Regions from separate parts of the Thalassolituus pacificus genome, predicted to be linked through region 1. Evidence: predicted binding sites of a transcription regulator. Region 1 holds the regulator's gene; the other holds the start of a gene.
The links. Region 1 encodes LexA, which represses DNA repair genes until DNA is damaged. Its sites were predicted from a motif close to TACTGTNTANNTANACAGTA; they were not measured.
Positions count from the first base shown of each region.

Region 2: NYR02_RS01820 (amine dehydrogenase large subunit) is a predicted target of LexA. The motif match lies at 2,093-2,112, and genes of this name have one in related genera.

Region 1 is NZ_JAOANI010000014.1:427,164-430,572, reverse strand. Features, by position in the region: gene NYR02_RS06765 (L,D-transpeptidase family protein) at 1-259, opposite strand, end outside; gene NYR02_RS06760 (TetR/AcrR family transcriptional regulator) at 319-963, opposite strand; gene lexA (transcriptional repressor LexA) at 1,240-1,839, shown strand; gene NYR02_RS06750 (cell division inhibitor SulA) at 1,872-2,318, shown strand; gene NYR02_RS06745 (hypothetical protein) at 2,442-2,693, opposite strand; gene NYR02_RS06740 (DUF6586 family protein) at 2,815-3,294, opposite strand; gene NYR02_RS06735 (YfaZ family protein) at 3,328-3,409, opposite strand, start outside.
Region 2 is NZ_JAOANI010000005.1:79,711-83,119, forward strand. Features, by position in the region: gene mauD (methylamine dehydrogenase accessory protein MauD) at 1-240, opposite strand, end outside; gene NYR02_RS01815 (MauE/DoxX family redox-associated membrane protein) at 250-795, opposite strand; gene NYR02_RS01820 (amine dehydrogenase large subunit) at 788-1,987, opposite strand; gene hisI (phosphoribosyl-AMP cyclohydrolase) at 2,340-2,720, shown strand; gene NYR02_RS01830 (phosphoribosyl-ATP diphosphatase) at 2,747-3,079, shown strand; gene NYR02_RS01835 (histidine triad nucleotide-binding protein) at 3,113-3,409, shown strand, end outside.

The sequences.
Region 1 (3,409 bases):
AATATTGTTCTCCGGTGGGGCGGCGGCCAACAAATACCGTATTTAACGGCTGTGCACCGCCAATACAGGCACGGATACGATGCCAGCCTCGGGGAGTGCAGCCTGAGTTCTCCTGCTCGCCGGCACCATTAAGCGCCGTGGAAACCGGATAAAGATGGCAGATACCGGCACTGGAAACACGCAAGACCTGATCGGCAATAGACACTTCGATCAGGGATGTCTCAGTAGCGGGTTGCGAAGAATGTGTTTGCGCAGCCATTGGCGCCATAACAAAGGCCTGTTGGTAAATAAAGCGGAAAACGGGAATCCCGGCTCCGCTCAGCCAGCCTGATGCGGAGCGTTAAGACCGGATGCGAGGAAAGGTATCAATTTATCAACAACCTGCGCAATATCCGATCCCTTACCCAGATCGTGTTCGGCCATCGCCGTCAGCGAATCGGCACCGGATAAGGTAAACACCGTCGCGCCCAACATAAAGTGAATGCGCCAGAAACGATCTTCATCCGACAGCTCTGGCGTCGCCGCCGTGACCAGGCGCATAAAGGTTTTGAACACCGGACCATACTCTTTCTGCAAAAAGCGCCGTAAGTGACCCTGCCCCTGGGTATACGCCAGCCCCAGCAGACGCATAAAAATGCCCAGGCGACGCGGACTGTCATGCCCGGCACGCAGCGCCGTCTGCGATAGCAGCATCAATAAACCAGGTAGCTGCGGCACATGGCCATCCAACTGCGCCTGAACAGCATCCAGTTCCTGTTCAAGATCTTCACAAAACGGCGTCAGAAAGCGCGCAAACACCGCCTGAATTAACGATTTCTTTGAGCCAAAGTGATAATTCACTGCCGCCAGATTCACACCCGCCTTGGTGGTGATATTCCGCAATGAGGTTTCGGCGAAGCCGCGCTCCGAAAACAACTCCTCTGCCGCATTCAGGATACTTTTTACCGTATCTTTCTGTGCCATAACCCTGCATCTGCCCTATCACGCTGTCGCGGCTTTATTGCCATCGCCGACAGTACAAAACAACTGTTTCAAACATACGTTTAAAACGAGATTTAGGCAACCCCATATAAGGCCAAAGGCTAAAAGCCTGATACCGCCACCCTGCCACCCGCATACAGAATCAAATATGGCTGCAACAGAGGAATAAACAGACAGCAAAGAACAGGGGTTTACACTGGATAAAATACTGTATACATTTACACCATACTGTATGGATCAACAGACTGGATAAGCATCATGATCAAGCTCACGGCACGACAACAGCAGGTACTGGATTTCATCCGTTCCTCTCTGGAAGATACGGGATTTCCGCCCACCCGCGCCGAAATCGCCGCCGAACTGGGCTTTAAATCGCCTAACGCCGCCGAAGAACATTTAAAAGCACTGGCCCGCAAAGGTGCGATCGAAATCATGCCTGGCGCATCCCGTGGTCTGCGCATTGTTGAAGAACACAATCCGGGGCTGCCCATTGTTGGTCGTGTAGCCGCCGGTGAGCCTATTCTCGCGCAGGAACACATCGCCGATTATTGCGAAATTCCGCCCAGCTTCTTTCGCCCTTCTGCAGATTTCCTGCTCGAAGTTCAGGGCGACAGCATGAAAAACATCGGCATTCTCGACGGCGACTATATTGCCGTACACAAAGCCGAAACCGCCCGTAATGGCGAAATTATCGTTGCCCGCGTCGATAACGAAGTCACGGTTAAGCGCTACGAGAAGAAGCGTAATCAGGTGATTCTGCACCCGGAAAATGACGACTTTAAGCCGATTGAAGTTGATTTACGGGAAACGGAATTTGCCGTTGAAGGTTTATACGTCGGCGTCGTACGCCGTAGCTAACAGTAATTGTTCACAGGTTCGGGGTGATTGTTATGCGTCAGTTATTACTCGGAATGGAAGAAGCCGGTTTGTCACTCAGCAGCCAGCGTCCAGGCAGATTAACGCCAACCGCAGGCAATGCGCTGCGCGGCAGCCTGACGGAAGTTATCGTCAGTGAAGGGGGCGCAATTCAACCAATGCACCTGCTGCCGATGCTGGCACAGTGCAACGCACATAAACGCTGGCTGATGTGGCTCAGCCCGCATCGTCCAATGAATAAGAGCTGGCTGGAAAGCATGGGCCTGCAACATTCACCGGTGATTCATCTCGACCTGTGTAACGATACCCAGCTGGCGCTGTGCAGCAAAGTACTCGCCGCCGGCAACAGCCATATGATTGTTGAATGGCAGGGAGAACTGAGCAGCCGCGAACGCCAGGTTATCCGCCAGCAGGCCGACCAGAGTGGCAGTCATCTGGTGCTGATTCAGCGTCGCCCCTGAGCGGTATCCCCTTTAACAACATGAAGCAGACATAAAAAAGCCCTGAGATTATCAGGGCTTTTTTATGTCTGCTTCAGACGGATGACAAACATGCATCAGTCTGCCAACCGGATTAAACAGCGTTCAGTGCAGACGCTGCTGATATTCCGGCGTATCAAAATCTTCGCGTTCGACTTCCATGCCGGAGAGTTCGCCCACTTTGCGCACTCCCGCTTCCAGCATCACCCGCGCAACATCCATATGATGTGCCTGCAGGCTGGCCTTGGCATCCTCGGAAAAATGAATACACACCAGCGCATCGCTGTCCTGATCGTCGGCACGACGCAGGGCGATGTCGCCATTGGAAAGTTCTACGATTTCAAAAAAGCGCGCCATAACCGCCTCTCAAAACTGGGCGCGGGAGTGTATCACAGGATCTTTTCAATAGCTTGGCAGACACACAGAACCGTTAGTAATAAAAAGTAAACGGTTCTGTGTAAACAGGCAGAGTCGCGCCTCAACTTTCCTGACGATTAGCACGCTGGCCGTCGATCAGCCGGGTCAGATCGAGCAGCCAACCGGCTACCGGAGACTCAGGTGTTGCGACCAGTGCAATTTTAACCGGCGCATCCATTGTCTGTACCACCTGCGCTGGCTGATTAAGACCGGCTGGCCGGGTCTGTGCGTCGGCAGCGGCCAGCATCTGCGCCAGCCAGGAAAAGCCATCATCCGCCAACTGTTGCAGTTCACGCATTTCGCCAGTCGTCATTGGCGCATGCTGCAGCAACTCCGCTAACGAACGCACCGGCTGGCGATACGCCACCATATCGCCCAGCTCAGCCAGATAAGACAACCAGGCGTCACGCAGTTGATACAAAGCACTCTCTTCCAGCGCCTGTTGTAATACCGGCGGCGCCGGCTGTACATCGGCCAGCTGTGCTAACAGCAGACGGCATTGGTAGAGTTTCTGATTGGTAAAACCGATCCACTGGGACATAGCGCTTACCCGGGCTGAAAAACAAGAATCCGATTAAAAATCGATGGTCAGACCGAAGTGAGCACCATCGCCCAATTTGTAGCGGTCATTAATATCTTCGATACGAATGGTGTTA
Region 2 (3,409 bases), on a different contig from region 1:
AAACACCAGCATGGCTTTTTCTTTATCGCGGCCAATGTGCACGGCACCACCGGTCAGGCTGTTAAGGGTAAAGGCCGGGGTTAAATCACCAACTTTCGGCCCGGAATCATTCATCAGCGCACCCATCGGCGCGATACGTTCAAACAACACGCCGATCTGGCGGGCCAGCACAAAAAATGCGAGGGCCAGCGCCATTACAGCAACAAATAAAAATGCGACAGCAAAATACAAAGCAGTCATAACGACCTCTTAAATTCGTTTCAGTGAGTTGGCCATTTCACGGATGGCCAGCAGGTTGGCGTTCACCTGCTCAAACAACAGGAAGGCGAGCCACATAAAGACAGCAGCAGCGATGGCCACCACGATTTCGGCGCTTTGCAGTGCTTCCGGCAAACCGAGCAATGGCAGCAGAGCGAAGACCATCAGCAGCGCATTACGCAGCAACAGGGTTTTGCTCAGCAGTTGCGGAGTACCGCCACAGCCACATTCGATGCGGGTATGACCGCGACGGATATTGATGCCCATCGCGATGGCATATCCCCCGAGCAACAGCGCCGCCAGCACCAGTCCGGCAGCACGGCTGGCGCTGAATAACAGCATCAGCACCAGCGCACCTTCGAGGGCCAGCAAGGCAGCAGCGGCGGGCTTAACCAAAGCTTCCGGCAGCAACTCGTAGTCGGCGACAAAGCCCTGAAATTCGAGAAAATCCAGTGCTTTGTGCAGTGCCGCGCGCAGGAATACCAGCAGGGTAAACACCAGCAGCGTGAGGCTCGCCAGTGGCAGCAACTCAGTCATGAGCCACCGCCAGCGAGGTGGTCCAACCGGCTTTTTCGTCGGCCGCCGCCTTCTCAAACATAAAGTCGCCATCTTTGCTCAGCACATACTGATCAATGGTTTCATCTTCTTCATTGGAGCCGAAAATCACCGGCTGCTTGCTGCTGGTGACGGTCAGCGCAACCAAATGCTCGGCCGGACTGCGGCTGATCAGTTTTTTCTTCTTCAGGCTGTAACCCCAGATTTCTGCCGATGCGTCTTTATGGCTGCCGTCGTAGGCATCCGGGTGCATGAGCACAAAGATCATGTCGTTGGCTTCGTTATAAGCGGTAATGGCATAACCACCGGGCACCCAATCACCTTCAATGCCGGCATTAAGCTGCAGCTTTTCTTTGATTTTTACGCTTTTGCCACTGTCATCAGCGAGGTACACCGCACCGCCGAAGGTGGTCAGAATCAGCTCACCGTTTTTGCGGCGCTGGGTGTGGATATAAATCGGGTCGGCATCCACATCGAATAATTTGCCCGATGCTTCAACACTGTATTCTTTTCCTTTTACGGTGAAAGTTTTCAGCTGGCCAGTACCGCAGGGCGTGCTGAAACTGGTGCCTTTCAGTGCCGGATAAACGCCGTAACAACCCGGTGTTGGCACTTCGGCAATGACTTCACCGGCAGCAATATCGATTACTGAAACCGAGGTGGCCGGTGTGGCATTCTGCACATACAGCAGTTTTTCATCGGCGCTTAATTCCAGCAGCTGAGTCATGCCAATGGATTTCACCGCTTTATTAGGCACGATGATTTCTTTCTTGCGGCTCAGGGTGTCTACGTCGTACACCTGCACCACACTTTCTACCGGGCCATAGGTAATGCGCTTGGCAAAGTCGGACAGTACGTAAACGGTTTTGCCGTCTTTCGAGACTTTCATCTGCGAAGTAATACCCGCCGGCATCGAGCCTTTATAGTGCAGGTCATCCTGAGCGAAGACGTGAATCTGGCTGGCGCCACCCCAGGCGGCTTCGTTCATAAACACATTCGGCCCGGGCTGAATGGTTTTCTCAACGCTGAAGACTTCCGGCTTAAAGGGTTCCGCCTGTGCCGCCGGCATCACCGCCGACAACAGCAGGGTTGCGATACAGGCCGCCAGCGGTGCCGGCGTAAATACGCGGTGGGACAGGTTTCTGGTTTTACTTCTTTGCTTGGTTAACGTCATGGTTTGCAGCTCTCGTTGTGAGTCTGCAATGCCAGAGCAGCGGTCATGCCAATGCCTGAGTTCAACGGTGAAACATAACCCAAAATGCATACTTCAAGAGGCAAATGCTGACAATTCAGTCAGAATTGTTACCGCCTGTTATCGGCACTGGTTAACGATAAAGTGATCAGCACCAGAAAGAGGCTGCCCATTCTTCATGCAGCGTTGTTATGGTGCATTTGTCTCACTACGCGGATTCCTGCCCAGGTCGGTAGCCGCAAGAGCCTCTGTTGCCTCCCTGCAGCTGACGGCGAAGCCCTACCCGAAACCCCGGCCATGGGGTATCCTGCGACCTCTGAACGCGGGGGATGTTATGAGTAACTGGCTTGATGCCGTAAAGTGGGACGCCGATGGTCTGGTACCGGCGATTGCGCAGGATTATAAGACCGGCCGTATCCTGATGATGGCCTGGATGAACCGGGAAGCACTGACGCTGACGGTGCAGGAAAACCGCGCCATCTACTATTCCCGCTCGCGCCAACAACTGTGGCGTAAAGGCGAATCGTCCGGCCATGTGCAGCAGCTGCACGAAGTGCGCCTCGACTGTGACGCCGATGTCATCACCCTGCAGGTGGAACAGATTGGCGGTATCGCCTGTCATACCGGCCGCGAAAGCTGCTTCTACCGGGTCTATCAGGACGGTGAATGGGTCAGCGTTGATCCGGTGTTAAAAGACCCGAAAGATATTTATTGATGCCACTTAATGAAACTGAAACAGCTATGAGCGATATACTTTCCGCCCTCGGCGATATCCTTGAAGAACGTAAGAGCGCAGCCGCCGATTCATCCTACGTGGCCAGCCTGTATCACAAGGGTCTGAACAAGATTCTGGAGAAGGTCGGCGAAGAAGCCACCGAAACCATTCTGGCCGCCAAAGATGCCGAGACCAGTGGCGATAACAGCGATGTTATCTACGAAACCGCCGACCTGTGGTTTCACACTCTGGTGGCACTGGCCAAACTGGGCGAGCGCCCGGAAGCCGTGGTTAATGAACTGGCACGACGCTTTAATATGTCCGGACTGGAAGAAAAGGCGTCACGTACGCCCAAGTAAACCGGTACCAACCAGAGAACTGAGAGATTGAGTATGCCGGACTGTTTGTTTTGCCAGATTGTCGCCGGAAAGATTCCGGCCAATGTCGTTTATGAAGATGAGCACCTGCTGGCGTTTCACGATATCGCGCCCAAGGCCGATACTCATCTGCTGGTCATACCCAAGCGCCATATCGTTAACCTCAATGATCTGAGCGACGCTGATGCCAGCCTGATGAGCCATTTAATGCTCAGCCTGCCGGCCATTGCCCGCACACAAAACCTGACTGGCTTCCGCACCATTACCAATACTGGTAAAGAAGGTGGGCAGGAAGTTTTCCATATGCACTTT